Regions from separate parts of the Pseudomonas sp. Leaf127 genome, predicted to be linked through region 3. Evidence: riboswitches for the same ligand, from Rfam matches in the RefSeq annotation. Region 3 holds a riboswitch; each other region holds the start of a gene.
What was found. A riboswitch is a leader RNA that binds a small molecule or an ion and turns the genes downstream of it on or off. The one in region 3 is predicted to bind cobalamin.
Positions count from the first base shown of each region.

Region 1 (9,696 bases), 360 kb from region 3:
GGGCGGGCTGCCACTGGGCGTGTACGCCGCCACCCACCAGGGCCGCGTGGGAGACCATATTGCCCGGGTGATCACGCTGTTCGGTTACTCCACGCCGATCTTCTGGCTGGGCATGATGGCCTTCCTGGTGTTCTACGCCTGGCTGGGCTGGGCTGGCGGCGTGGGCCGTATCGGCCTGGCGTATGACGGTCTGATCGAGACCCGCACCGGCCTGCTGCTGATCGACACCGTGCTGGCCGGCGACTGGGAGGCCTTTCGCAGCGCCTTGCGCCACATCCTGCTGCCGGCACTGATCCTCAGCGTCAACTCGGTGGCCTACATCAGCCGCATGACCCGCAGCTTCATGCTCGAACAGCTGTCGCAGGAATACATCATCACTGCCCGGGTCAAGGGCCTGTCGCAGCGCAGCATTGTCTGGGGTCATGCGTTTCGCAATATCCGCGTGCAGCTGCTGACCATCGTCGCCCTCGCCTATGGCGGTCTGCTCGAAGGCGCGGTGCTGATCGAAACGGTGTTTGCCTGGCCCGGCTTCGGCCAGTACCTGACCAGCAGCCTGCTGCTGGGCGACATGAATGCGGTGATGGCCTGCGTGTTGTTGATCGGCCTGATTTTCGTGGCCCTGAACCAGATCAGTGACGCCCTCTACAAAGTCTTCGACCCGAGAACCCGCTGATGAATACGTCCATTGCAAGCCGCGTAAAACCCTTGGCATCGGTGCCCGATTCCAGCCTGGCGGCCCTGGCGGCCAGCAGCAAGCGCCTGTTGCGCTTTCTGGTGCGCAACCCGCTGACGCTGGCCGGCCTGGTGGTGATCAGCACGTTGATGGTGGTCGCCCTGTTCGCGCCCTGGATCGCCACCCATGATCCACTGGCGCAGAACCTCTCGGCAGCCCTGCAAAGCCCGGGCGCCGCGCACTGGTTCGGCACCGACGAATACGGCCGCGATGTGTTCAGCCGGCTGGTGTATGGCTCACGCGTGACCCTGTACATCGTCATGCTGGTGACCGTGATCGTCGGCCCCATCGGCCTGCTGGTCGGTACGGTCTCGGGCTATTACGGCGGCTGGGTCGACAGCCTGTTCATGCGCATCACTGACATCTTCATCTCGTTCCCCAGCCTGGTCCTGGCCCTGGCCTTTATCGCCGCCCTCGGCCCTGGCCTTGAGCATGCGGTGATCGCCATCGCCCTCACCGCCTGGCCACCGATCGCCCGCCTGGCCCGTGCCGAGACCCTGTCGCTGCGCAACGCCGATTTCGTGGTGGCGGTGAAACTGCAAGGGGCGTCGGCCACGCGCATCATCGGCCGGCACATCATCCCCATGTGCCTGTCGTCGGTGATCATCCGCCTGACCATGAACATGGCCAGCATCATTCTCACCGCCGCCGCCCTGGGCTTTCTCGGCCTGGGCGCCCAGGCACCGCTGCCGGAATGGGGCGCGATGATTTCCAGCGGTCGACGCTACATGCTCGAAAGCTGGTGGCTGGTGGCGGCACCGGGCGCGACCATCATGCTGGTCAGCCTGGCCTTCAACCTGCTGGGCGACGGCCTGCGCGATGTGCTGGACCCGCGCAATGCCTGACGGTCGGACCGTAAAAGCGGCTTGGGCCGCGAAGCTCAAAGAACAACAATAAGGTACAGCGCCATGTCACAGATCAAGCTTGCAGTAGAAGATTTGCGCGTCGACTTCACCAGCGCCGGCAAGACCACCACCGCGGTGCACGATGTGTCGTTCACCCTGGGCCGGGAAAAGCTGGCCATCGTCGGCGAGTCCGGCTCGGGCAAGTCGACCGTGGGCCGCAGCCTGTTGCGCCTGCACCCGGCCAGCGCCCGCATCACCGCCAAGACCCTGCGCTTTGGCGACACTGACCTGCTGAGCTGCAATGAAAAGCAGATCCAGGGCATTCGCGGCCGGCGCATGTCGATGATCATGCAGGACCCCAAGTACTCGCTGAACCCGGTGATCAAGGTCGGTGACCAGATCGCCGAAGCCTACCTGGCGCACCACAAGGTCTCGAAGGCCGAAGCCCGCGAGCGCACCCTGGACATGCTGGCCAAGGTACAGATCCGCGACCCGGCGCGGGTGTTCGAGCTGTACCCGCATGAGGTGTCCGGCGGCATGGGCCAGCGGATCATGATCGCCATGATGGTGATCACCGACCCGCAGGTGATCATCGCCGACGAGCCGACCTCGGCGCTGGACGTCTCGGTGCGCCGCCAGGTGCTCAATGTGCTTGAAGAACTGGTCAGCGAACGCGACCTGGGCCTGCTGTTCATCAGCCACGACCTGAACCTGGTGCGCCACTTCTGCGACCGCGTGCTGGTGATGTACGCCGGACGGGTGGTCGAGTCGCTGGCCGCCAAGGACCTGGACCACGCCCGTCATCCCTACACCCAAGGCCTGCTCGCCGCCCTGCCCAGCCTGGACCGCCCTCGCGCCAGCCTGCCGGTGCTGCAACGCGACCCACTCTGGCTCACACACTGAGGTTGATCCCATGGCGATGATCGAAGTCGATTCACTGAACCTGAGCTTTGGCACGGGCGCGGCCGTCAACCAGGTGCTACACGATGTCAACCTGCAGGTCGAGCAAGGCCAGTCGTTCGGCCTGGTCGGCGAGTCCGGCTCGGGCAAGACCACTGTCCTGCGCTGCCTGGCCGGCCAGTATCACCACTGGAGCGGCCACCTGAAGGTCGCCGGCCAAGGGGTACAGCGCAAGCTTGATGCCGAGCACTACCGCACGGTGCAGATGGTGTTCCAAGACCCCTACGCCTCGCTGCACCCACGGCACACTGTCGACACCGCGCTCAAGGAACCGCTGAGCGTGCACCGCATCGGCGAGCGTAACGAGCGGGTCAGTGAAGTGCTGGGCCAGGTCGGCCTCAACGACAGCTTCCGCTACCGCTACCCGCACCAGCTTTCAGGTGGGCAGCGCCAGCGCGTGGCGATAGCCCGGGCGCTGATCCTGCAACCGAAGGTGCTGCTGCTCGACGAGCCCACCTCAGCGCTGGATGTGTCGGTGCAGGCCGAGATTCTCAACCTGCTGGCTGACCTGCGCCGCCAGCGCGGCCTGACCTACCTGATGGTCACCCATGACCTGGGGGTGGTCGCCCACCTGTGTGATCGCCTGGCGGTGATGCAACAGGGCCGGGTGGTCGAGACCCTGGACAGCGACCAATTGCTGGGCAACCAGGTGCATCACGACTACTCGAGGCTGCTGATCCAGGCCAGCCGCGACCTGGACGCCCGCCCCACTGGTTGAATACCGAGCGACAAGCTGCAGGTGACAAGCCGCAAGAACCACGCGAGGACGCTGCATCGCTTCTTGCCGCTTGAAGCTCACCGCTTGCCGCTGCCTCTCCCGCTGTCAGTTTGATTTGCGGCCTTTACGGCCACGGGATCCGGCTGCCTGCGATTTGCTGAAAAACCCTGAAAATCAACTCAATCACAAGAATAAAAAAATGAAAAAAATCATCTCTCTGATCGCGCTGACTTCCACCACCCTGCTGACCAGTGCCTGGGTTCAGGCCGGCAATACCGGTTACGTCAACTACCGGCACCAGTACACGGAGGAGTCGCGCATGCACTCGGACCGGGTCAAGTTCGGCACGCGCCTGGAAAGCGGCTGGGGCTTCGAAGGCGAGCTCAAGTACAAGACCGCCGGTGACCGCCAGGACGTGGCATTCGACAACACCGTGGGCAGCGGCCATGAGCTGACCGTCAGTTACCAGTACAAGCTCGACAGCAAGTGGACCTTCACCCCGTCCTTCCAGCTGGAAAGTATCGAGAAATCGACGGCGTACAAGACCGGCCTGAAGGTCGGCTACAAGCTGACCGACGAGCTGAGCCTGTCGGGCCGCTATCGCTTCGACTCGATCAAACTCGACCGCGACAAGGTCAACAAGAACATGGCCTACAACGCCTCGGACGACCAGACGGTCAACCGCTATGACGTGTGGCTCAACTACGCGCCCAAGGGCAGTGCCTGGGCGTACGAGTACCAGTTCATCTACTTCGATGCCGACTACATCCGCTACGACAACGACACCAGCGACTACGAGCAGAACGCAGCGTTCAAGTACAAGTGGGACAAGAACTGGACACCGTTCTTCGAGGTGGGTGACATCAAGGTCAACGCCACCGACGATGAACGCCAGCTGCGGTTGCGGGTCGGGGTGCAGTACAACTTTCTCTGATCGTGCGATTGCGGCCCGGTAGGAGCGCGCTTGCCCGCGACCGAGTGCGCAGCGCTCGCAAATTCTCGGAAACGCTGAAATTTTACGACTGCTGGCGCAGCCGGTCGCGGTGGTCCGGCAGAGTGGGCTATTCGGACAGGCACGGTTCGGTAGGAGCCCGCTTGCCGGCGACCGAGTGCGTAGCGCTCGCAGAAATCTTGGAAACGCCACTATTTTTACGACTGCTACGCAGCCGGTCGCGGGCAAGCGCGCTCCTACCGGGGCCCAGTCGCCGTACAGCGACTGGGTGCGGCGCAGGCGCATGCGGCTGCCGTTGAGGTGCGGGCCAGCAGGCTATTGGGACAGGCACCGTCCGGTAGGAGCCCGCTTGCCGGCGACCGAGTGCGCAGCGCTCGCAAATTCTCGGAAACGCTGAAATTTTACGACTGCTGGCGCAGCCGGTCGCGGCATTCCGGCAGAGTGGGCTATTCGGACAGGCACCGTCCGGTAGGAGCCCGCTTGCCGGCGACCGAGTGCGTAGCGCTCGCAAATTTTTGGAAACGCTGAAAATTTACGACTGCTAACGCAGCCGGTCGCGGTGGTCCGGCATTCCGGCAAGCGCGCTCCTACGGGGGGTCAGTCGCCGTATAGCGACTGGGTGCGGCGCAGGCGCATGCGGCTGCCGTTGAGGTGCAGGTACATGGCGGCACGCGCGGCGTCGACGTTGCCCTGGGCGATGGCTTCGTAGATCTGCCGGTGTTCGGCATCGATGCCCTTGAGGTAGGCGGTACGGTCGCTCTGACCGGTGTAGGCCGAGTTCATGCGGGTGCGCGGGATCAGCTTGGTGCCCAAGTGCTTCATGATGTCGATCAGGTAGGCATTGCCGCTGGCCTTGGCAATCTTCAGATGGAACTGAAAGTCGGCATTGATGGTGGTACCGGATTTTTGCGGGCCTTCGAGCAGCGCCTCGAAGGCCCGCTTCAGTTCCAGCAACGCCTCGGGGCTGCGCCGCTGGGCGGCCATGCCGGCGGCTTCCACTTCCACGCTCAGGCGAAACTCCAGCAGATTGAGTACATCGGACAAGGTGGCGATGGTCGCCGGCCCCACGCTGAAGCCTTCCGGCGCCGGCATGTCGAGCACGAAGGTGCCGACCCCGTGCCGGGTCTCGACCAGACCGGCAGCCTGCAGCCGCGACAGGGCATCACGCACAACGGTGCGACTGACACCTTCGGCTTCCATGATGTGCACTTCCGAGGGCAGCTTTTCGCCGCGCTGCAGCACGCCGTCGCGCATGCGCTGGGCAAAGCGGTCGACCAGGGTTTCGGCCAGGCGTCGATGGTTTTTCTGCGCGGGAGCGGCGTTGTCGGACATTACAGCCTCGTTCTTGTCGGATACCCGATTATAGGCCGCACAGAACGACAAACACACCCGCATCCCGGCGCGTCACGAGGTTATACTCAGCGCCCCACAGGACCTGACCCATCGATATGGACCAACCATCCGCAGCCTCGGGCCGTCGCTCGAACCTGACCCAGCAGCTGGTCGCCGAGTTTTCCCGCAGGATTCGTGAAGGCGAGATCAAAAGCGGTGAAAAACTGCCCACCGAGCAGGCCATCATCCTTGAAACCGGTGTCAGCCGTACCGTGGTGCGTGAAGCCATGTCGCGCCTGCAGGCCGAGGGCCTGGTGGAAACCCGCCACGGCATCGGCACCTTCGTGGTCGATGCCGCACAAGCACGCAGCGCAACGCCCGACGAGCCAGCGGTCGGCACGCGCCACGACGCCGTGGCGGTGCTCGAACTGCGCCTGAGCCTGGAGCCGGAAGCCGCCGCCCTCGCCGCCCGGCGCCGCACCCCGGAACAACTGGAGGCCATCGCCCAGGCGTTGCAGCATCTGCAGGATTGCGCCCGGCAAGGCGTCGATACGGTACAGGCCGACTACCAGTTCCATCGCCATATTGCCCTGTGCACCGCCAATGGCTTTTTCACCGACGTGATGAACCAGTTGGGCAGCAGCATCCTGCCACGCATCGGCACCGGGTTCGGCAACCAGCCCGTGCTGGCGCATGCCGAAGACCCCGAGGCCCAGGCCCGCGAGCAGGCGCAGATCTTCACGGCCATCGTCCATCAGGACGGCGACGCGGCCCGCGCGGCCATGCGCCTGCACCTGATCAACTGCCTGCAGCGGCTGGACACAAACCGTTAGCGACTCGTGTGTCGATGGTTTACCATCGCCGCCGTCGGTTTCCGAGAGGAACTAACAGGGAATTCGCAGGCCGTGAAACGCCTGGTTTTGCCTGAGAAGTCGACGAGCGAAGGTGAGGCAAGGCGCAAAGCGGCGAGCAAGCGGAGTTTACTCAAGTAAATGAGCATTGCGATCCGGTTTGTAACGCAGCACCACCGATGCGCAGTCACCGCTCAGGTAAAAGCAAACGAAACTGCCCCCGCAACTGTAGGCATCGAGCCGCTTCATAGGCGCCACTGGGTTTCATCCCCGGGAAGGCTGGAGCAAGGCGCAGACGTGCCAGTCAGGAGACCTGCCGACCTGAATTTTTACTGACCGGCGGGGTGTCCGGGAAGGACATCCGCGCACGCCTTGCTGTCGTGTGTTCTGCCGAGGCCTGCCTGTCGGGTCGCGACCGCGATGTATTTCCTGCCTGTACACTGCGTCCCGCTTTCGTACGAAATGGAGATCGCCCTTTCATGCCGCCCCTGCTGTCGCTGCCGCGCCTGACCCTGCTGATGGTCACCCTGGGCTTTTGCGCCCAGAGCCTTGCCGCCCCCACCCGGTATCCGCTGACGCTCGAGAACTGCGGCCTGCCGCTGACCTTCGCCAAGGCCCCGGACAAGGCGGTGACCATCGGCCAGGCCGGCACCGAGATGCTCTATGAACTGGGCCTGGGTGAACGCCTGGCCGGCACTTCACTGTGGTTCAACGACGTACTGCCGCGCTTCAAGGCCCAGAACGACAAGGTCGAGCGCCTGGCCGACAACGACCCCAGTTTCGAAGCAGTGATCGGCAAGCGCCCAGGGCTGGTGGCCGTGCAACTGGAGTGGATGGTGGGCAAACAGGGGGTGGTCGGCACCCGCGAGCAGTTTCATGACCTGAAGATCCCGACCTACATCTTGCCTTCGGACTGTGAAGGCAAGGACAACCTGGTCGGCGCCGACGGTACGCGGCTGGAGCCGTTTCGCATCGACACCCTCTATAAAAGCGTCGAGCAACTGGCACAGATCTTCGACGTCCAGGACCGTGGCCGTCAGGTGGTCGACGAACTGAAGGCGCGGCTGGCCAAGGCGCTGGCCAACGTCGACCGCAACAAGGCCAAAGACGTCTCGGCAGTGTTCTGGTTCTCCAGTGCCGACCTCGACATCGACCCGTATGTGGCCGGGCGCAAAGGCATTCCGGATTTCATGCTCAACAGCCTGGGGCTGCGCAACATCGTCGCCTCCGATGAAGAGTGGCCGACCGTGGGCTGGGAAACCATTGCCAAGGCCAACCCGAACATCCTGGTCATCGCCCGCATGGACCGCCGCCGCTTTCCGGCTGACGACTACACGCGCAAACTGGCCTTCCTCAAGTCGGACCCGGTGACGCGCAACATGGACGCGGTCAAGAACGACCGCATCGTCATCATCGACGCCGACGCCATGCAGGCCAGCCTGCGCATGTTCACAGGTATCGAAGAGCTGGCCGACGCTGCTGACCGGTTCAACAAGGCCCCATGAGAGCCTGGGTGTTGGTGGGCCATGCCCTGTGGGTCAGCGTTGTGCTGGTACTGGCCGTGATCGCCGGCGCCGCCATCGGCGAAACCTACATCAGCATGGAGGTGGTCGGGCAGATCCTGGCCAACAAGCTATGGGGCGCCGGTTTCCCGGTTGACCCCATCGACGAAGGCATCATCTGGAACTACCGCCTGACCCGTGCCATCGTCGCCGCCGCCTGCGGTGCCGGCCTTGCGCTGTCAGGGGTGGTGCTGCAATCGCTGCTGCGCAACCCGCTGGCCGAGCCGTATTTGCTGGGTATTTCTGCCGGAGCCTCGACCGGTGCGGTGCTGGTCGCCCTGCTGGGCATCGGTGCCGGGGCGATTTCGCTGTCGGCCGGCGCATTCGCCGGCGCCATGGCCGCGTTTGCCATGGTCGCCCTGCTCGCCCGCTCTTCCCAAGGCTCAAGCGCGGCCGGGCATATCATTCTGGCGGGCATTGCCGGCTCACAACTGTTCAATGCCCTGACGTCGTTTCTGATCACCAAGTCGGCCAGCTCCGAGCAGGCACGCGGGATCATGTTCTGGCTGCTGGGCAACCTCAGCGGCGTGCGCTGGCATTCGGTGTGGCTGGCGGTGCCGGTGGTGCTGGCCGGCCTGCTGGTGTGCATGTGGCATCGCCGGGCGCTGGATGCGTTCATGTTCGGCAGCGACTCGGCCGCCTCGCTGGGCATTGCGGTACGCCGTGTGCAAGTACTGCTGATCACCTGCGCAGCGCTGATCACCGCCGTGATGGTGTCGATTGTCGGCTCCATCGGTTTTGTCGGTCTGGTGATCCCGCATGCCGTGCGCATGCTGGTCGGCGTGCGCCATACCCGGCTGGTGCCGGTCAGCGCCTTGTGCGGCGCGCTGTTTCTGATTGCCGCTGACGTGCTGTCGCGCACATTGATCAAGGGCCAGACCCTGCCGGTCGGGGTGATCACCGCGCTGATCGGCGCGCCGGTGTTCGCCCTGATCCTGATCCGGGGAAAAAGCCCGCGATGAATGCCTTTTCTCCCTTGCTCGATACCGCAGCGCTCGGCTGCATCGGGCTGACCCATATCGTCAAGGGCCAGGCCTTGCTGCAGGACGTCAGCCTCAGCGTGCGGCCCGGCGAAACCCTGGGCATTGTCGGCCCTAACGGTTCGGGCAAATCCACCCTGCTCAAGCTGCTGTCAGGCATTCTGGCACCCAGCGCCGGCAGCGTGCACCTGGCCGGCCAGCCGCTGGCACAGATGAAGCGCCGTGACGTGGCCCGGCAACTGGCGGTGGTCGAGCAGCAGGCCGACACCAGCGACAGCATCACCGTGCGCGACGCCGTGGAGCTGGGTCGCACGCCCTGGCTGTCGGCGCTGGCACCCTGGAGCGGCGAAGACGATGAGATCGTGCGCCAGGCCCTGGTGGACGTCGACCTGCTGCACCTGCGCGAGCGTCACTGGCAGACCCTGTCCGGCGGCGAACGCCAACGCGCGCATATTGCCCGCGCCCTGGCGCAACGGCCGCAGATCCTGCTGCTGGACGAACCCACCAACCACCTCGACATTCAGCATCAGTTGAGTATTCTCGGCCTGGTCAAGGCCTTGCCGGTCACCTGCGTGATCGCCCTGCACGACCTCAACCAGGCGCTGGAATGTGACCGTTTGGCCCTGCTCCACGGTGGGCGCCTGATTGCCTTGGGCCTGCCTCACGACGTGCTGACCCCCGAACGCCTGCTCAGTGCCTTTGGCGTACACGGCCACTGGCTGACCGACCCGCTCGACGGCACGCGGCTGCTGCGCTTGCGCGC
Region 1 is NZ_LMOA01000012.1:132,874-142,569, reverse strand. It holds gene ASF84_RS08470 (ABC transporter permease) at 1-673, shown strand, start outside; gene ASF84_RS08465 (ABC transporter permease) at 673-1,578, shown strand; gene ASF84_RS08460 (ABC transporter ATP-binding protein) at 1,642-2,481, shown strand; gene ASF84_RS08455 (ABC transporter ATP-binding protein) at 2,492-3,256, shown strand; gene ASF84_RS08450 (oligogalacturonate-specific porin KdgM family protein) at 3,456-4,190, shown strand; gene ASF84_RS08445 (FadR/GntR family transcriptional regulator) at 4,806-5,540, opposite strand; gene ASF84_RS08440 (FadR/GntR family transcriptional regulator) at 5,657-6,373, shown strand; cobalamin riboswitch at 6,392-6,726, shown strand; gene ASF84_RS08435 (ABC transporter substrate-binding protein) at 6,883-7,896, shown strand; gene ASF84_RS08430 (FecCD family ABC transporter permease) at 7,893-8,915, shown strand; gene ASF84_RS08425 (ABC transporter ATP-binding protein) at 8,912-9,696, shown strand, end outside.
Region 1: another riboswitch for cobalamin. It lies ahead of ASF84_RS08435 (ABC transporter substrate-binding protein); the one in region 3 lies ahead of ASF84_RS10150 (TonB-dependent receptor).

Region 2 (9,696 bases), on a different contig from region 3:
GCGGCGTGATGGTGCCTGCGTCCATCGCCAGGCAGGTGCCGAGCGCGCCCACGGAAAGTGGCGAACCGTTCAACAGCTCCAGAATGACCAGATACTGTGGAAAGGTCAGGCCCAGCGGTTCAAGAAAAGGCTTGTGCAGTCGCACCATGCGATTGGCCGCCGCATAAAGCGAAAACGACAGTTGGGTGCCTACCCGTTCCCGGCTCGAAGACATTAGATAGCTCGCTATTGCATAGTGCGCTATATATTCGACAAGCCTGCTGCTGATGTCAACCGCCGTCTCGGCCGGCAGCGGATACAGCGCCCTGAATGAATTTATACGACCGGCAGTGCTTCCACATGCTGATAGTCGATGCCCAGGCCTTGCGCCAGCGCCTTGGCCCTGCCCAATCGGATGGGCCCGGTTTCGATATCGATCAACACGCCGGGGCAATCGAACACAGGCAAGGTCGGCAGTGTTGCCAGGCGGCCGTCGGTCAGCACCAGTAAACGCTGGCTTTCAGCGGGGTAGCGTTTACGTCTTTCTATCAACCATTGCGCGGCCTGCTGCAACGCCTGACCCAAAGGTGTGCCGCCACCGGCGCCCAGACTGTCGAGCCAGGGCTGCAAGGCACGCGAAGCCTTGAGGCCCTGGTGCTGCCAGCGCGGCTGGTTGCCGCTGGCAGTAAGCAACGCCAGACGGGCACGACTGCGATAGGCGTCGTCGAACGCCTGGGCCAGCACCCCTTTGGCCAGGCTCAGGCCCTGATTGCGCCGGGTGGATGCCGAAGCATCAACCACGACTAACAGTAGTTCTTGCGGGCGCTGGCTACGCGGCTGGCGAATCAGGTCGCGGAGCTTTTGCGGCCGGCCACGCAGCAAGGTCGGCGGCCAGGCAATCGGGCCGCCCTGCCCGGGCCGCGTCGCCCCCAGTCGACCGCCAGCGAGCTTGCCTTGTCGAGGGCTGGCATCCGCCCCCTTGGCTGGACGGGGGCGGATGCCTAGGGCTTTTTTGGCCAGTTCGGGATCTGGCGGCGCGAAGCCGTGGCAACGCTTTGGGCTGGCAGCTCGCCCCAGTTGCCCTGCCCCTCGTTTTGATGACTGCTTTGTGTGTCAGTAGAAGGTGGCCGTTGTTCAGGTGGCATTGAGTTAGGGGTGGTATTGTTTCGACGATGACGCAAGGCAAATTCGGCCACCGCGTCAATATCTTCCAGCGCAATGGCGTCGCTGCCGCGCCAGGCCGCATGGGCGCGGGCGGCACGCAGCCACACAAGGTCAGCACGTAGCCCGTCGACACCAGCGGCGAAACAGCGCTCGTTGATCAGGGTCAGGCTGGTCTCGTCCAGCGGGATGCTGGCCAGACGCTGACGGGCCTGGGCGCAGCGTTGCTGCAAAGCCTGCTGTGCGGGTTGCCACTGTTCGATAAAGGCCTGCGGGTCGCTGTCGAAGGCCAGGCGGCGACGAATGATCTGCCCGCGCTCGGCCGGCAGGGTCTGTCCGCTGAGGGCGACATTGAGGCCGAAGCGGTCAAGCAGTTGCGGGCGCAACTCACCCTCTTCAGGGTTCATGGTGCCGATCAGAATGAAGCGCGCCGCGTGACGATGGGAAATACCGTCACGCTCGACCAGGTTGGTGCCGCTGGCGGCGACGTCGAGCAGCAGGTCGACCAGGTGATCGGCCAGCAGGTTGACCTCATCGACATACAACACACCACCATCGGCCTTGGCCAGCACGCCTGGAGAAAACGTTACCCTGCCCTCGCCCAGTGCCGCATCCAGGTCCAGCGTACCTACCAGTCGTTCTTCGCTGGCGCCCAAGGGCAAGGTGACGAAAGCGGCACCCTCGATCAGGTCGGCCAGGCCACGGGCCAGGGTCGATTTGGCCATGCCGCGCGGCCCCTCGATCAGCACCCCGCCGATCTTCGGATCGATGGCGGTCAGGCACAGCGCCAGCTTGAGTGCGTCGGCGCCGACAACGGCCGCCAGGGGAAAATGCGCAGCATCATAGGGGGTGGTATCAGACACGATTCAATTCTCTTCAATGTCCAGCAGCAAGGTTTCCAGCGCCTCGCGATACTCGCCCGGTTCCTGCCACAGGCCACGTTGCTGGGCTTCGAGCAAGCGCTCGGTCATGTCGCGCAGGGCATCGGGGTTGTGCTGCTGGATAAACTCGCGGGTGTCGCCATCGAGCAGGTAGGCGTCAGCCAGCAGTTCATACTGGTGGTCGTCGATCAGTTCGGTGGTGGCATCGAAGCCAAACAGGAAGTCCACCGTGGCGGCCATTTCGAAAGCGCCTTTATAGCCGTGGCGCTTGACCCCTTCGATCCACTTGGGGTTGGCCGCCCGCGAGCGGATCACCCGGTTGAGCTCTTCCTTGAGGGTGCGGATTTTCGGCAGGTCCGGCTGGCTGTGATCGCCGTGATAGCTGGCGGTCTTTTCGCCGCTCAGGCTGTCAGCTGCGGCGAGCATGCCGCCCTGGAACTGGTAATAATCGTTGGAATCGAGCAGGTCATGCTCGCGGTTGTCCTGGTTCTGCAGCACCGCCTGTACCCTGGACAGGCGCTGGGCGAAGTGCTGACGCGCCGGAGTACCATCGTCCTGGCCGCCATAGGCGTAGCCGCCCCAGTTCAGGTAAACCTCGGCCAGGTCTTCGCGGCTTTGCCATACGCGGCCATCAATGGCGCCCTGCACGCCTGCACCATAGGCGCCGGGCTTGGCGCCGAACACCCGCCAGCCGGCCTGGCGCCGGGCATCGTCTTCACTGATGCCCTTGGCTTGCAGCTCAAGGCGCTCCTGGCGCACGCGGGCCGCCAGTGGATTGAGGTCGTCTGGCTCATCAAGGGCCGCCACCGCTTGTACCGCGGCGTCAAACAGGCGAATCAGGCTGGCGAAGGCGTCGCGAAAGAATCCTGACACCCGCAGGGTCACATCGACACGGGGCCGATCCAGAAGGCTCACCGGCAGGATCTCGAAATCGTCGACCCGCTGGCTGCCGGTCGCCCAGACCGGGCGCACGCCCATCAGGGCCATGGCCTGGGCAATGTCATCACCGCCGGTGCGCATGGTCGCAGTGCCCCACACCGACAGGCCAAGCTGGCGCAAATGATCGCCATGATCTTGCAGGTGACGTTCCAGCAACAGGCTGGTCGAATGAAAACCGATGCGCCAGGCCGTAGGGGTCGGCAGGTTGCGTACATCGACGCTGAAAAAATTGCGCCCGGTGGGCAGCACGTCCAGCCGCCCGCGACTCGGTGCCCCACTGGGACCGGCCGGTACGAAACGCCCGGCCAGGGCATCGAGCAGACCCTGCATCTCGGCCGGGCCGCAGGCGTCCAGACACGGTGCCACGATCTCACGCAGGTGCTCGATGATCAGGTGCAAGTCTTGGTGAGCGGGTACGTCAGCCAGGCTTTCATTTCTGATGACACGCTCGATCAACTGCGCCGCATACAGCTCCAGCCGCTCACGGCTGTCACCCTGTGTGCGCCAGGGCTCCTGGCTCACCGCCTGCAAGAGCGCCGGTTTTTCCGGGGCGCATGGCTCGGCGAGGGCGCAGTCCAGCGGGTCGAAGTCCAGGGCAAAGGCCTTGGCCAAGGCCCGCAGCAGGCTCGAATGCGCCCCGCGGCCGTCGCCACGCGGGATGCGCAGCAGGGCCAGCAAGGTGTCGATGCGCAGCCGTCCGCTCGGCGACTCGCCGAACACGTGCAAGCCGTCGCGAATCTGCGATTCCTTCAGGTCACACAGGTAGGTGTCCAGGCGCGGCAGCCAGACGGCGGCATCGGCGTCGGCATTGAGCGAAGCATCCAGTTGCAGCTCCAGGTCGAGCCGGCTGTCGCGCACCTGTTGCAGGATTTCACGTTGCAGCTCACGGGCGCGGCGCGGGTCGAGCAACTGCGCTTCGTAATACTCGTCGGCCAGTCGCTCCAGGTCGCGCAGCGGTCCGTAGGTTTCGGCGCGGGTCAACGGTGGCATCAGGTGGTCGATAATCACCGCCTGGGTACGGCGCTTGGCCTGGGCGCCCTCGCCCGGGTCATTGACGATAAATGGGTAGATGTTGGGCAACGGGCCAAGGATAGCGTCCGGCCAGCACGTCGCCGACAGCCCGACCCCCTTGCCCGGCAGCCACTCCAGGTTGCCGTGCTTGCCCACATGGATCACCGCCTGGGCGCCATAGGCAAAACGCAGCCAGAAGTAGAACGCCAGGTAACCATGGGGTGGTATTAAATCGGGGTCGTGGTACACCGCACTGGGGTCGACCTGGTAACCGCGGGCCGGCTGGATGCCGACAAAGGTCAGGCCCAGGCGCAGCCCGGCGACCATCATGCGCCCGCCACGAAACATCGGGTCGGCTTCAGGCGCCCCCCAGCGCTGGATCACCGCCTCACGATTGGCCTCTGGCAAGGTGGCAAACGCCGTCAGGTAGTCTTGCAGTGCCAGGCTTTGCTGGCACGGCCGCAGATCGAGGCTGTCCAGGTCGTTGGTCACCCCGCCCAGCAATTGCTGGATCAGCGCGGTGCCGCTGTCGGGCAGCCCCTCGACCGGATAGCCTTGCTGTTGCATGGCGCGCAGGATATTCAGCGCCGCCGCTGGCGTGTCCAGCCCCACCCCATTGCCGATACGGCCGTCGCGGGTGGGGTAGTTGGCCAGGATCAGGGCGATGCGCTTGTCGGCATTGTTGCGCCGCGCCAGCTCGATCCAGTTGCGCGCCAGGTGCGCGACGAAGTCCATGCGCTCGGGCTGGGCGCGGTAGCAGACCACGTCCGACTGGCTGCGCTCGCTGTGCCAGGCCAGGTCCTTGAAGCTGATCGGCCGGCTGATGATGCGCCCGTCCAGCTCCGGCAAGGCGATGTGCATGGCCAGGTCACGGGCACCCAGGCCCAGGTCGCTGGCCTGCCAGGCCGGCTCGTTGTCCTGGGCGCAGATGGCCTGGATCACCGGGACATCGCGCCGGAACGGCCGCAAGTGCGGCGTTTCCGGGCTCGACTGGGCAAAGCCTGTGGTGTTGAGAATCAACGCGGCATCGGCCTCGTCCAGCCAGTCTTCGACGGCCGTCAGACAGCCGGCTTCCTTGAGGCTGGCCACGGCGATCGGCAGCGGGTTGAGGCCCTGGGCCTGCAAGCGCTGGCAGAACACGTCGATGAACGAAGTGTTGGCCGCCTGCAAGTGCGAGCGGTAGAAGATCAAGGCCGCTACCGGTGCGTCGGCGGCCCAGTCGGTTTGCCAATCGGCCAGTTGCGCCCGGGTCTTGTGCGGATGGTAGATGACGGCACGTGGCAGGGCCTGGGGCTCTTGCCAGGCGTAGTCGCGCCCCAGCCACTGGCTGGCCATGCAGTTGAACAGGTTCAGGGCATTGTCCAGCCCGCCCTGGCGTAAAAACTGCCAGAGCCGCTCGCCCTCGGCGGCCGGCACCGTGCTGAAATCGGATAATTCCGGGTCCGGGCGATCGCAGCCCGGCACCAGGATCACCTGCACACCACGCGCCGCCAGCTCCAGCAGGCGCTGCACGCCGTAGCGCCAGTAGCCGATGCCGCCGTGCAGCGAGAGCAGGATGACCCGCGCATGCTGCAGCACTTCTTCGACATACAGGTCGACCGAGGCGTGATTCTGCACCTGCATCGGGTTGGCCAGGCGCAGGCTCGGGTAGTCGTCCGGCAATTGCTGCGCAGCCTCGGCCAGCAAGGCCAGGCTGGAGTCGCCGCTGCAGAGAATCACCAGGTCGGCGGGGGTTTGCCCCAGGTCGGCAATGCTGTCGTCCGTTACGAAACCACCGGGCTGGGTTCTCAGCAGGTGCATGGCTTAACCGGCCAATGCCGCGTGCAAGCGCGCTTCAAGCACCGCCGCATCCAGTTCCTGGCCGATCAGCACCAGGTGCGTGGCGCGCTCTTCATCTGCGCGCCAAGCGCGGTCGAAATGCTTGTCGAAGCGGGTGCCGACGCCTTGCACCAACAGGCGCATCGGCTTGCCGGGGATGGCCACGAAGCCCTTGACCCGCAGGATGCCGTGCTCGACCACCAGTTGCGTCAGGGCCGCGAGCAGGCGCGCTTCTTCAGCCTCGGGCAGCTTGATCGAGATCGAGTCGAAAGCGTCGTGATCGTGGTCGTCGTGGTCATCACCTTCGTGATGGTCATGATGGGTCTTGCGCCCGTCGATGTGCCGCTCGGACTCGGCGCCGACCCCCAGCAGCACGCTCAGTGGCAAGCGGCCGTTACTGGCCTCGATCACCTTGACCGCCGGCGGCAGCTCTTCGGCGACTTCGGCGCGCACGGCGGCCAGGCCCTCGGCGTCGATCATGTCGGCCTTGTTGAGGATCACCAGGTCGGCGCTGGCCAGTTGGTCGGCGAACAGCTCGTGCAGCGGCGATTCGTGGTCCAGGTTGGGGTCCAGCTTGCGCTGCGCGTCGACCTGGTCCGGGTAGGCGGCGAAGGTGCCGGCCTTGACTGCCGGGCTGTCGACCACGGTGATCACGGCATCAACGGTGCAGGCGGTGCGGATTTCCGGCCACTGGAAGGCCTGCACCAGCGGCTTGGGCAAGGCCAGGCCGCTGGTTTCGATCAGAATGTGGTCCAGTTCGCCACGGCGCTCGACCAGCTCGCGCATCACCGGGAAGAACTCTTCCTGCACGGTGCAGCACAGGCAGCCGTTGGCCAGTTCGAAAATGCGGCCATTGGCTTCTTCTTCGGTACAGCCGATGGTGCATTGCTTGAGGATTTCACCGTCGATGCCCAGCTCGCCGAACTCGTTGACGATCACCGCGATGCGCCGGCCTTCGGCGTTATCAAGCATGTGGCGCAGCAAGGTGGTTTTGCCCGAGCCCAGAAAGCCGGTGACGATGGTGACGGGAAGCTTGGACTGCGTTTTCATCGGATGCCCTTTGGTCATGCGGCGGGCAAACAGGACGACAGCCGCGCGCCGGGCGCACAGTGCGAATCGCCACCGGATCACCCCGCCCGGTTGTAGTGAGAATTCGGTTGAGGCAGGTCTCCTGGCTGGCGGCGTGGCCATGGCCTGCTGGCCAGGCCGTTCGCCGCGCCTTCCCGCCCAGGGCAGTGGCTGTGCGACGAACAGGACCGTTTACAGTTGCGGGGGCAGCTACGGCTCGACCGTATTCCCGTCTTAGCCTTGCGCCATTTGCACAAGGAACCTCAGACCGGCAAGGCTACGCAGTGGCTGGGCAAGGGTCAATGTCAAGATTGACGTCATGCATGGCTCATGCTCTGCTACACACCTTGTTACGGGTGCCCTTCACAGGGTGAAACGGGAAACCGGTGCTGTCGTCCGCCTGCCAATGGGCTGACACAAAGTCCGGTGCTGCCCCCGCAACGGTAAGCGAGCGAAGGGTCTATCCACTGTGCCACGGCATGGGAAGGCGATCCTTGCATGACGTCCTGAACGTCCCTCGCCAGCCCGGAGACCGGCCCGCTATCTATTTCTCTGACAACCCCGCGGTGGGCGGGCGCAGTCGATACGGGCCGATGTTCGTCGCCCCGCGTCCATGCGCCTGCCTGCCCTTTTGAAAACAAGAGGCAAGCCGTATGTCGATCATCAGCAGCAGCCACCCCGCCGCCACTCCCACCACCCTCAGCCAGCGCCTGACGGCCGCCATCGGCGCGGTATTGCTCGGTTGCAGCCTGGTGTATTTCGCCGGCTTCTCGCACATCGACGCGGTGCACAATGCCGCCCACGACACCCGGCACAGCGCCGCCTTTCCTTGCCATTGAGGCCTGACCATGTTCAAGCGAATTGTGCAGACCGCAGGTTTCAGCGGCCTGCTGGCCGCCCTGCTGCTGACCCTGGTGCAGAGCCTGTGGCTGACGCCACTGATTCTTGAAGCGGAAACCTTCGAGCAGGCACCGGCCACCCAGGAACACACCCACGCGCCGGGCGCTGCCGCCCATGTGCATGCGCACGACGACGAGGCCTGGGCACCGGCCGATGGCTGGCAGCGCTTGCTGTCGACCACCGGTGGCAATCTGGTGGTGGCCGTGGGCTTTGCCCTGATGCTGGCCGGGCTCTACACCCTGCGTGCGCCGGGCAGCACGCTGCAGGGCCTGTTCTGGGGACTGGCCGGGTTTGCGGTGTTTGTCCTGGCGCCTACCCTGGGGCTGCCTCCGGAATTGCCGGGGACGGCAGCGGCCGAACTGGGCCTGCGCCAGAACTGGTGGATTTCCACCGCCGCCGCCACGGCTGCGGGCCTGGCGCTGATCGTGTTCGGCCGCGGCACCTTGCTCAAACTGCTGGGGGTGGCCGTGCTGGTGGTGCCGCATGTGATCGGCGCACCTCAACCGGAACAGCATGCGAGCCTGGCACCCGAGGCGCTGGCGTCGCAGTTCATCGTTGCGTCGTTGGTGACCAATGCACTGTTCTGGGCCGCCCTGGGGGCCATCAGCGCCTGGCTGTTCCGCCGCAGCCGGCATGCCGGTCAGTACTGACCGGCCGTGGCTGGCCCTGGGCCTGGGCTGCCGACACAGCTGCCCGGCCGAGGTGCTGCTGGCGCTGATCACACAGAGCCTGCATGACCATGGCCTGGGTATCGGGGCGGTCAGTGCGCTGGCTTCCATCGACAGCAAGTGCGACGAGCCGGGCTTGTGGCAGGCTGCCGAACAACTCGGCCTGCCGCTGGTGTTTTTCAGTGCAGCACAGCTCCAGGCCTATGAAGGCCAGTTGACTCACCACTCGGCGCTGGCCTTCGAGCGCACCGGCTGTCGTGGCGTGGCCGAAAGCACGGCGCTGGCACTGGCCAGCCAGTTGAGCGGCAAGCCTGCCTGGTTGCGCATCACCTACCGGAAAAACGATCAGGCCACATTGGCCTTGGCCAGCAGCCCTGTTACAGGCAGATAATACCGGCTTTATTGCGACCTTATTTCTTGCACGTCTCTGGAGTGTTCATTGACTGTTTATTTCATCGGTGCCGGCCCCGGCGATCCCGAGCTGATCACCGTCAAGGGCCAGCGCCTGATTCGCACGTGCCCGGTCATTATCTATGCCGGCTCGCTGGTCCCCCTGGCCGTGCTGGAGGGCCATAGCGCCCATCAAGTGGTCAACAGCGCCGAGTTACACCTGGAACAGATCATCGCCTTGATGAAATCGGCTCATGCACAAGGCCAGGATGTGGCCCGGGTGCATTCCGGCGACCCGAGCCTGTACGGGGCGATCGGCGAGCAGATTCGCTGCCTGCGCGAACTGGATATTGCGTTTCAGATCGTTCCCGGTGTCACCGCCACGGCCGCTTGCGCGGCCCTGCTGGAAAGCGAGCTGACCCTGCCGGACGTGGCCCAGAGCGTGATCCTGACCCGCTTTGCCGACAGCAGCCCCATGCCGGCCGGTGAAGCCTTGGGTGACCTGGCACGGCATGGCACGACCATGGCCATTCATCTGGGGATCAAGCATATCGGGGCGATCGTGGCCGAGCTGTTGCCACATTACGGGACCGACTGCCCGATTGCCGTGGTGCACCGCGCCAGCTGGCCGGACCAGGACTGGGTGCTGGGCACGCTGGCCGACATCGAAGACAAGGTAAAGGCCAAGGGCTTCAGGCGCACGGCGCTGATTCTGGTCGGGCGGGTACTGGCAACGGACACGTTTGCCGAGTCATCGCTGTATCGGGCGGGGCATGCGCATTTGTACAGGCCAGTGTAGGAGCCCGCTTGCCGGCGACCGAGTGCGCAGCGCTCGCAAAAATCTCGAAAACACCACAAATTTACGACTGCTGCGCAGCCGG
Region 2 is NZ_LMOA01000021.1:334,514-344,209, forward strand. It holds gene ASF84_RS14850 (MarR family winged helix-turn-helix transcriptional regulator) at 1-214, opposite strand, end outside; gene ASF84_RS14855 (vWA domain-containing protein) at 316-912, opposite strand; gene ASF84_RS14860 (ATP-binding protein) at 981-2,003, opposite strand; gene cobN (cobaltochelatase subunit CobN) at 2,007-5,771, opposite strand; gene cobW (cobalamin biosynthesis protein CobW) at 5,775-6,839, opposite strand; cobalamin riboswitch at 6,934-7,138, opposite strand; cobalamin riboswitch at 7,195-7,412, shown strand; gene ASF84_RS14875 (CbtB domain-containing protein) at 7,511-7,696, shown strand; gene ASF84_RS14880 (CbtA family protein) at 7,706-8,407, shown strand; gene ASF84_RS14885 (cobalamin biosynthesis protein) at 8,391-8,816, shown strand; gene cobM (precorrin-4 C(11)-methyltransferase) at 8,865-9,614, shown strand.
Region 2: another riboswitch for cobalamin. It lies ahead of ASF84_RS14875 (CbtB domain-containing protein); the one in region 3 lies ahead of ASF84_RS10150 (TonB-dependent receptor).

Region 3 (9,696 bases):
TCGCCATCAGCCCCACCGACACGCTGCAACTGGTGATCATCGGCGTGGTGTCGCTGCTGATCCTGACCGCCAAATGGAAAGACCTGATGGTGACCTTCTTCGATGAAAGCCATGCGCGCTCCATCGGCCTGAACCCGACCCTGCTCAAGGGCGTTTTCTTTACCTTGCTGTCGGCCTGTACGGTCGCGGCCTTGCAGACCGTCGGGGCCTTTCTGGTGATCTGCATGGTCATCACGCCGGGGGCCACGGCCTACCTGCTCACCGACCGCTTCGAGCGGCTGCTGATCATTGCGGTGAGCATCGGCGCATTGACCAGTTTTTGCGGCGCCTACCTGAGCTACTTTCTCGACGGCGCCACCGGCGGCATCATTGTCGTGTTGCAGACGCTGATCTTCCTCGGCGCGTTCTTCCTGGCCCCCAAGCACGGCATGCTGGCGTCGCGCCGGCGGGGTCGCGCGGCCCTGGAGGTGACGCCATGAGCCTGCTGGAATGGCTGCTCAGTCCGTTGCAGTTCGACTTCATGGTCAATGCGCTGATCGTCGCGGTGCTGGTCTCGCTGCCGATGGCCTTGTTGTCGTGCTTTCTGGTGCTGCGCGGCTGGGCGCTGATGGGCGATGCAGTGTCCCACGCAGTGTTTCCCGGCGTGGTCATTGCCTACATCATCAACATTCCCTACGCCATCGGTGCCTTTGTCGCCGGCATGGGCTGCGCCATCGCCTCGGGTTTTCTCAAGGACAACAGCCGTATCAAACAGGACACGGTGATGGGCGTGGTGTACTCGGGCATGTTCGGCCTGGGCCTGGTGCTGTACGTGAAGATCGAGTCCAGCGTGCACCTGGACCACATCCTGTTCGGTGACATTCTGGGCGTCGGCCGGCAAGACATCCTGGGCTCGGCCGCGATTGCGGCACTGACACTGTTAATCATTGGCCTGAAATGGAAGGACCTGCTGCTGCACGCCTTCGATCCGGCCCATGCCCGGGCGGTCGGGCTGCGGGTGCGGCTGTTGCACTACGGGCTGCTCAGCCTGATCTCGCTGACCATCGTCGGTGCGCTCAAGGCCGCCGGCATCATCCTGGCGATTTCCCTGTTGATCGCCCCGGGGGCCATTGCCCTGCTGCTGACCCGTACCTTCAAGGCCATGTTGCTGATGGCCATGGCGATTGCCGTCGCAGCGGCGTTTCTGGGGGTGTACTTGGCGTTTTTCATCGACAGCGCCCCGGCGCCGACCATCGTGCTGTTGTACACGATGCTGTTCATCGGCGCGTTCATCCGTACCACCGTGCAGCAGGCACGCAGCGCCAGGGCGACCTGAAAGGGCCCGATCAAGTGATCAGGGTCACCGCCAGCGGCACTGACACCAGCGCCATCAGGGTACTGGCCATCACCGCCATCGCGGCCTTTTCCGGGTGCACGCCCAGGTTATTGGCAATCAGTACGGTGTTGCTGGCCATGGGCGTGGACAGCATCAGCGCCACCACCGCCAGGGTGGTGGTCGGCAGGTCGAGCAACAGGTAGCACACCAGCCCGCCGAACAGCGGGTAGGCCAGGTGCTTCCAGCCCAGGGCAAAGGCCATGAACTTCCAGTCGATTTCCAGCTTGCGAAAGCTCGACAGCGTGATGCCGATGGCCATCATGCCCAGCACGCTGTAGGCGCCCTTGAAAGTGTCCATGCCGCTGATCAGGATCGGGCTGATCGTGATCCCGAAGGTTTTCAGGCCCATGGCCAGTGCAGCGGCATACAGGATCGGCAGGCGGGCGATGCGCAGCAGGCATTGACGGGCGGTCATCACCCCGCGGGCGACGATGAAGTAGCCCACGGTGAATTCATACAGCGCGCAGCCAATGATGATGAAAATGCCGATGGCGATCTGCGGTGGGGCAAACAGCGCGAACAGAATCGGCAAGGCGAAATAGCCGGTGTTGCCGGTGCCGCCGGCAAAGCCCAGCAGGTTGGCGCGGGCGTCCTTCCAGAACAGCCGGGCACTGAACAGTGCCAGCACCCCGGCGCTGGAGGCCACCAGGTAGGTGCCCAGCGAATAGGTCAGGTACGACCAGTCGGCCGGCGACAGGTAGATGGCCTGGAAAATCGCCACCGGAGAAATGACATAGATCAGCAGCGTGGCCAGGTCCTGGGCCTTGATCTGCAACTGGCGACCGGCGACATAACCCAGGCCGGCAATGCCGATCTGAAACAGGACGCGGGTGAGAATCTCGAACTCCATGGGGGCTTCCATTCGGGTCATCGGGGGCAGTCTGGGGGCTGTGTGCACAGCGCCGCACACTGTGCCGCCTTGATCCAGAGCTGTCCACCGCCCGGATTCAGCGCCTGCGCAACAGCAGCACGAAAAACACCCCGCCCAATGCGGCTGTGGCAATACCGATCGGCAGGTCCTGCGGCGCGATCAGGGTACGTGCTGCCACATCGACCCAGACCAGAAACAGCGCGCCGAGCAGGGCGCTGACCGGGATCAGCCGTCGGTGCTCGGCGCCGACTAGGTAGCGCGCCATGTGCGGCAGCATCAGCCCGACAAAACCAATGGCCCCGGACAACGACACCAGCACCCCGGTCAGCAGCGAGGTGCTGATAAACACTTGCCAGCGCACCCGACGCGTGTCAAAGCCCAGGCTGACGGCGGTGTGTTCGCCGCTCATCAGGGCATTGAGCGGGCGGGCCAGGGCGAGCAGGGCGATCAGGCCCGCCAGTACACACAGCGCCGGCAGGCCAAGCATGTCCCAGCGCGCCAGGCCCAGGCCGCCGAGCATCCAGAACATCACCGAGCCGGCCGCATGCGGATCGCCGATATACAGCAGCAGGTTGACCACGGCCATCAGCACAAACGACACCGCCACGCCGGCCAGCAGCAGCCGGTCGCTTTCCAGCCGCCCCTGCCGGCTGGCCAGGCTGAGCACCAGCAGCATGCTGCCCAGCGCTCCGACGAACGCCGCCAGTGGCAGGCTCAAGGCGCCGGCGAACGCGCCCAGGTGCATCACCACCAGCACCGCACCCAGCGCCGCCCCGGCACTGACCCCCAATAAATGCGGGTCGGCCAGCGGGTTGCGGGTCACCGCCTGCAAGGCCGTGCCGACCATCGCCAGCCCGGCCCCCACCAGCGCGCCCAGCAGCACCCGGGGTGCGCGGATCAGCCAGACGATCTGCTCCTGACCCCGGCTCCAGGGACCGTCGATGGCAAAACCCAGCTGTTGCAGCACGATGCCGCCCACCTGCATCGGCGACAGGTGCGCCGGCCCAAAGCCCAGCGCCAGCAGGCATGAGAGCACCAGCAACACCAGCAGCAATAAGACCAAGGCGCCGTAGCCGCGACGACTCACCCGGCCTTTCACCGCGCGGCCTCGGCAAACCGTTCCGGATGCAGCGCCTGGGCGAGGATTTCCAAGGCCTGCGCGTTGTGCAGCGACGGCGTGGCCTGGATATAGCTCAGCACCACAAAGCGCTGATGGCGGATGGCATCGACGCTTTGCAGGGCCGGGTGCTGCAGCAGAAAGTCACGCTTGGCCTGCCAGGACGTCGGGCCGTAATCGACGATCACCATGACCTCGGGGTTACGCTCCACCACGCTTTCCCAGTTGACCGAGACCCAGCTGCCGCTGACATCGTCCATCACGTTATGCCCGCCGGCGCCCTGGATCAGCGCCTGGGGCATGCCCAGCCGGCCCGAGGTCAGTGCTCGATCCTCGCCACTGTCATACAGAAACACCCGGGGACGCACCGGGTTGTCGCCCAAGGCTGCCTGCACGCGCTGCACCCGCTGCCGGGTCTGATCGATCAGCACCTGGGCGCGGGCCTCGACGGAAAAGATCCGGCCCAGGTTGCGCAGGTCGTTGTACAGGTCGGCAAAGCGTGCCTCATGCTGTCCCATGACGAACGAACACGATTCGCTCAATTCGTACACCGCAATGCCCAACGGCGCCAGGGTCTGTGGGGTCACCGGGCCACCGACGCGCATGCCGTAGTTCCAGCCGGCCACGTACAGGTCGGCGCCGACCGCCAGCAGGTTTTCCACCGACGGGTGGCGGGGGGCGATTTCCGGCAGGCCGGCCAGTTGGGCCCGCAGCGCGGGGTCGAGGGTTTTCCAGCCGCTGATGCCGGTAAAGCCGACCATGCGTTCGCGCAGGCCCAGCGCCAGCAGCATGTCGGTCATGTTCAGGTCATGGCTGACAGCACGTTGCGGCGCCTGGGTGAAGGTCACGTCGCGCTCGCAACTGCGCACGGTCAGTGGGTAGTCGCTGGCCTCGGCGACAGCCGCACAGGCCAGCGCCAGGTACAGGAAAAGGGGACGGATCATGCGTGGGTTATCCAGGTAATGCGTGGATGAGGGGCCCGCGGGTGGGTGTCGACCAGGGCCTGCACGCCGAATACATCAAGCAACAGTTCGGCGGTCAGCACCTCGGTGGGCGTGCCGCTGGCGATCAAGCGACCGTCGCACAGCACATACAGGCGGTCGCAGAACGCCGCGGCCAGGTTCAGGTCATGAAAGCTGGCCAGGGTGGCGAGTTTCAGGCGCCGCAGCAATTGCAGCAATTGCAGTTGATAGCGCGGGTCCAGATGATTGGTCGGCTCGTCGAGAATCAACAGCTCGGGTTGCTGCACCAGGGCGCGGGCCAGCAGCACGCGTTGCTTCTCACCGCCCGACAGGCTGGCGAACAGGCGCACGCCATACTCATGCAGGCCGGTGCGCTGCAGGGCCTGCTCGACCAGCGCCAGGTCCGCCGCGCTGTGCCCTTCGAACAGACCCTTGTGCGGCGCCCGGCCCAGGTGCACGACATCCAGCACCCGCAGGCCGAAGTCCTGGGGGAACTCCTGCTGCACCACGGCCATGCGCCGCGCGCTCCAGCGGGCCGACTGCTGCCACAGGTCCTGGCCATCGAGCCGCACCTGGCCGGCGGTGGGTTGATGCAAGCGCCAGGCACAGTGCAGCAGGCTGCTCTTGCCGCTGCCATTGGGACCGATCAGGCCGACGAATTCCTGCGCACCGACCTGCAGGTCGATGTCGGCCAGCCGGAACGCCCGCCCGGCCTCCCATGCCAGCCCTTCAAGGCTCAGACGGGGCATAAACACTCCTTGTCGAGGGCGCAGGCTCAGTGCCTGCGCCATGTGCATCAGAAACGGTAGTCAGCGGTGACGAACAGCGAGCGCGGCTGGCCCATCAGCCATTGCCGGGCGCTGTTCTGCGCCGTCACCGCATAGCGCCGGTCCAGCAGGTTATACAGTTGCAGCCCCAGACTCACCTCGGGCAGCACCTGCCAGTCAAGGTTGGCGTCCACCACGGTGTAGCCCGGCACTTGGGCGGTATTGGCAGTATTGGCATAACGCGCATCGACATAACGCAGGCCCACGCCGGCGTCCAGTTCCTCGGTCAGGGCCTTGTTCAGCCACAGGTTGGCCGTGCGCCGGGGCACGTCAGTCGGCCGATTGCCGGCGCGTGACACGCTGATGCCATCGACGTTTTCGTCGAAATCATCGTATTTGGCGCGCACCACCGAGGCGTTGGCCGCCACCTGCCAGCCGTACCCCAGTTGCAGGTCGAGGCTGGCTTCCAGGCCATCGGACGACTGCTGGCCGGCCTGCTGGCTGAGGCGGCTGACCGGGTCGAAGGTCAGCACCTTGTTCTTGACGATGTGGTACGCCGCCAGGGTCCACTCACCACGGCCGTCCCGGAACGCCTGCTTCAAGCCCAGCTCGGTCTGCCTGGCCTCGGTCAAGTCCATCTGTTGCTGGCTGGGGCTGAGGGTGATCAGGTTGCTGACCCCGTCTTCGCTGGTCGAGTACTGGCCATACAACGACAGTTGATCGGTGACCGCGAACACCAGCCCGGCGCGCCAGTTGCCGCCGGTCAGGCGGCGGTCGCTACGGGTGTCGGTGCGCTTGTCGTTGCGCTCAAGCTGGTTCTGGTCACGGCGCACGCCGGTCACCAGCGACCAGCGCTCGGACAGTTGCAGGCGGTTTTCGGCAAACAGGGCCAAGGTGCGGGTCTGCGTATCGGCCAGCGGCCGGTACGGCGACTGGCTCTGGAAGTCGCTGGCGGCCGGTTGCCACGGGTCGATGTAGTCGCCGCCGACATCCGTGTACGGCGAATTGTTACCGACCGCAAAGCGGATCTTGTTGTACTCGGCGCCGACCACCGTGCGGCTGTCCAGTCCCAGCAATGAATGCTGCAACGTAAAGGTCTGGCGGTCGCCGATCTGCTCCTGGTCGTGCTTGATCTCCAGGTACTCGCCACGCAGCAACTGGCCCTGGCTGGCGCGCCAGTCATAGACCTCGGCATTGCGCCAGTGGCGGCGGCTCTTGATCCAGTACACCTGGTTGCTGGCGCTGAGCGCATCGCTGATCTGCCAGTCGGTGTTGAGACGGGTCCATTCGTCGCTGTAGCGCTGCACGGCATTGCGGATGTTGTGGTTCTTGTCACGCAGGTTGTCACGGTAATGGCCGTCGATCAGCGGTGTGCCGAACCAGGTCACCGGCTCGCTGTCGCCGCGCTCATGAGCAAGGGTGACACTCAGGTCATCGCTGGCCTGCCAGCGCAGGGCAGCGCTCAAGGCCTCGCTGCGCGAATCACCGTGAGCGACCCAGCCGTTGCTTTGCTGCTGGTTGAGGGTCAGGCGGTAGCTCAGGCGCTCGCTCAGCGAGCCGCCGCTGTCCAGGGCGGCCTGCTGGCGATCGTACGAGCCATAGCCGACGCGCAGGCGATTGCGGATCGGCCCGTCGAACGGTTTTTTCGACATCACATTGATCGTTGCACCGGTGGCGCCTTCGCCGTACAGCACGGAGGCCGGACCGTTGAGCACATCGATGTGCTCGACCATCCAGGGGTCGACCGGAAAGGTCTGGGTGCCGAACCCGGTGTAAAACCGTACGCCGTCGAACAGCGTCATCACCGACGTGTGTCCGGTAAACCCCCGCGCCGACAGCGCGGTATTGCCGTTGCCGGGCGCGACGATGCTGGAAATGCCCGGCGCGCGGCTGACTGCTTCCTGCACGCTCTGGTTGTTGCGCTGCTCGATCATCTTGCTGTCGAGACGGCTGAGACTGGCCGGGGTCTGCAAGGGCGTCAGTTCAAGCCGTGAACCGGTGGCCATGGGCGTGTTCAGGTCTGGCCGGACGTGTGCGGCGACGTCGCTGACCGAGGTGGCCGGCAGGTTCAGGGGGCCAGGGTCGGCCAGGGCTGTGCCGGAAAAGCCCAGCAAGGGCAACAGGCTCAGGTGCAAAGGGTAGAAGCGGGACATGCTATTCCAACTCGATCAGGAAAGAATGAACCCGGAGGGAATAACGCATAGGGGACCGCACGCGCAGGCGCACGGATACCGGCCTGCGCCCGCCCACCGCGGGATTGCCAACGCGTGTGGTGAGGCACCACACTGAGGTTTCAGGCCGGTCTCCGGGCTTGCGAGGATCACGATCCCTTCACCTTCCCATGCCAGGGCACAGTGGTGTGTCGAAGGGGTCGCTCGCTTACCGTTGCGGGGGCAGCGCCGGACTGATCACCAAGGTGACGCACCGGCTTCCCGTTTCACCTCATGCACGGCGGCATGAGACACCTGAAACTGGGGCGGGATAAGACCACCGATGAACGGCGGCGTCAAATACAGATGCCACAGGCCATGCGCGATCGCACGGCCCAGGCCCCGTCAGGGTTACAACTCGGCGGTCACCTGGCGGCCGACCACCAGCTGGATCTCCACCCGCCGGTTCAAGGCACTGGCCGGGTCGATCCCGGGTTTGGGGCGCGAGTCACCGTAGCCGGCCACCCCCACGCGCAAGGCCTGTTGCGCATCGAGTGCCTGAATCAGCAGCTTGCGCGCCTCGCGGGCGCGGGCCGCCGACAAGGTGTAGTTGTCGTCGTACACCGTGCAGTAGCGGGCAAAGTCAGTCACCGGACGATTGACTGCCAGGTTGTCGGTGTGGCCTTCGACCAGCACCTGTGCCTGCGCCGACTCGGTCATGAAGGTCGCCACCCGCACACTCAACTTGCCCAGCACGGCGCGTGTGGCCGGGGTGATGCAGGCGCTGCCACGGGCGAAGGCATCATCGGGCAGGGTCAGGCGCCGGTTGGCGATGTCGATCTCGACCAGTTGCGCCTCACCGGTACGCTCCAGGTCCGCCTGCATCTCGGTCAGCAGACTCTGCAAGCGCGCCTGTTGTGCGGCATTGCCCTGGCTGCGCGCCAGTTCCTGCATCTGCTGCTCGGCCTTGGCAGCGGCTTCGCCGGCCTTGTTCTGCAACACCGACACCACCAGCATCAGCATGATCACCGCCATGACGCCGGCCATCAGGTCCGAGATGGACACCCATTCATTGGGCTTTTCTTTCATCGCCTGTTACACCGGCTCGGGAGCGTCAGCGGGCTCGCTGGCATCGCGGGCCTGGGCGGTCAGACCCTCGACCTCGCTGGCCAGCCCGCCCACCGCGGTGGTGATCGTCCCGGTGGCTTGCTGCAGGTCACCGGCAATGCCGTCGACCGAGGCCTGTAACTGCGCCGCCGCCACGCTCCAGTGATGCACGCTCTGTTCGCTGCGCTCATCGAGGCTGGCCAGCGAGCGATTGCCATCGCCGGCCTGGGTGCTGAGGGTCATCAATTGCTTGATCAGAATCCCGTGATGCCCCTGGGCCTGTTGTGCCAGTTGCCGTTCCAGGTTCTGCAGCTCATCCAGTTGCGCGGTGGCGCGCTCGGCGCGGTGATCAAGGCTGTCCAGCGACAGGTTGCTTTCTTCGGTGAGGGTGGCCAGCGTTGTCAGGTGATCAATCAGCAATTGATGCTGCTCCTGCGCCTGCGGGTTCTCTTGCCCGGCCAGGGTCTTGAGCTGCTCAAGGTGCTCGCCTGCGGTCGCGGCGTGGCGGTCCAGGCTGGCCAGGCAATGATTGCCTTCGCCGATCTGGTTGCTCAGGGCGGTGAACTGCTCGACCAGCGCTTCGTGCTGGCCCTGGGCCTGTTTGGCCATCTGCATGTTCAACAGCTTGAGTCCCTTGAATTCGGCGGCCAGCAGCTGCGATTGCGCGTTGATGGACTGCACCAGCCGCTCGCCCACCTGTTCCAGCGCTTCGCGGGCCTGACGGTCACGCACGTCGCTGTAGGCGCGCAGTTCCTTGCGGCCCTGGTCCATGGCCTGCTTCATCTGCCGCACGCACCAGTCGCTGCGCCGGCTTTCGGCTGACCAGCGCGAAGACTCCCAGAGCTTGAGTACGATGAAGGCGATGATGCCCCAGGTCGAGGTTTTGAACTTCGACCCCAGGTCTTTCATCATGCCGGTCAGTTGCGCCAGCGAATCACTCATGGCATCCAGGGATTCAGCACTGCCTTGCAGCACGCCCGAGGCCTTGTCCAGCGCCATGCCCAGGCCCAGAAAGGTGCCCAGCAGGCCGAAAATCAGCAGCAGCCCTGGCATGTTGCTGACAATGCGCTCGGGCAGCGACGCCAGCGCATGGCTCAGCTCACTGATCGAGCCGTGCTCCAGATCCAGTGCGCCCTTGTGCGTACCGCCTTGCCAGTTGCGCTCCCAGGTGGCGGTACGGCCATAGCGTTCGGCGCAGATCAGCGAGGCCAGCATGCCGCCCACGATCAGGGTGAAAAATGTCAGTTCCAGCGCGCTGTCCAGCGACGGCACCAGAAAGTGGATGAACGACCCGCTCATGCGGCCACCTCAGGCGTGTTGTTGATAAGGGTGAATCGTCCCATGACC
Region 3 is NZ_LMOA01000012.1:497,515-507,210, forward strand. It holds gene ASF84_RS10120 (metal ABC transporter permease) at 1-479, shown strand, start outside; gene ASF84_RS10125 (metal ABC transporter permease) at 476-1,315, shown strand; gene ASF84_RS10130 (AEC family transporter) at 1,326-2,225, opposite strand; gene ASF84_RS10135 (FecCD family ABC transporter permease) at 2,323-3,333, opposite strand; gene ASF84_RS10140 (ABC transporter substrate-binding protein) at 3,342-4,307, opposite strand; gene ASF84_RS10145 (ABC transporter ATP-binding protein) at 4,304-5,074, opposite strand; gene ASF84_RS10150 (TonB-dependent receptor) at 5,122-7,245, opposite strand; cobalamin riboswitch at 7,372-7,576, opposite strand; gene ASF84_RS10155 (OmpA/MotB family protein) at 7,654-8,331, opposite strand; gene ASF84_RS10160 (hypothetical protein) at 8,338-9,648, opposite strand.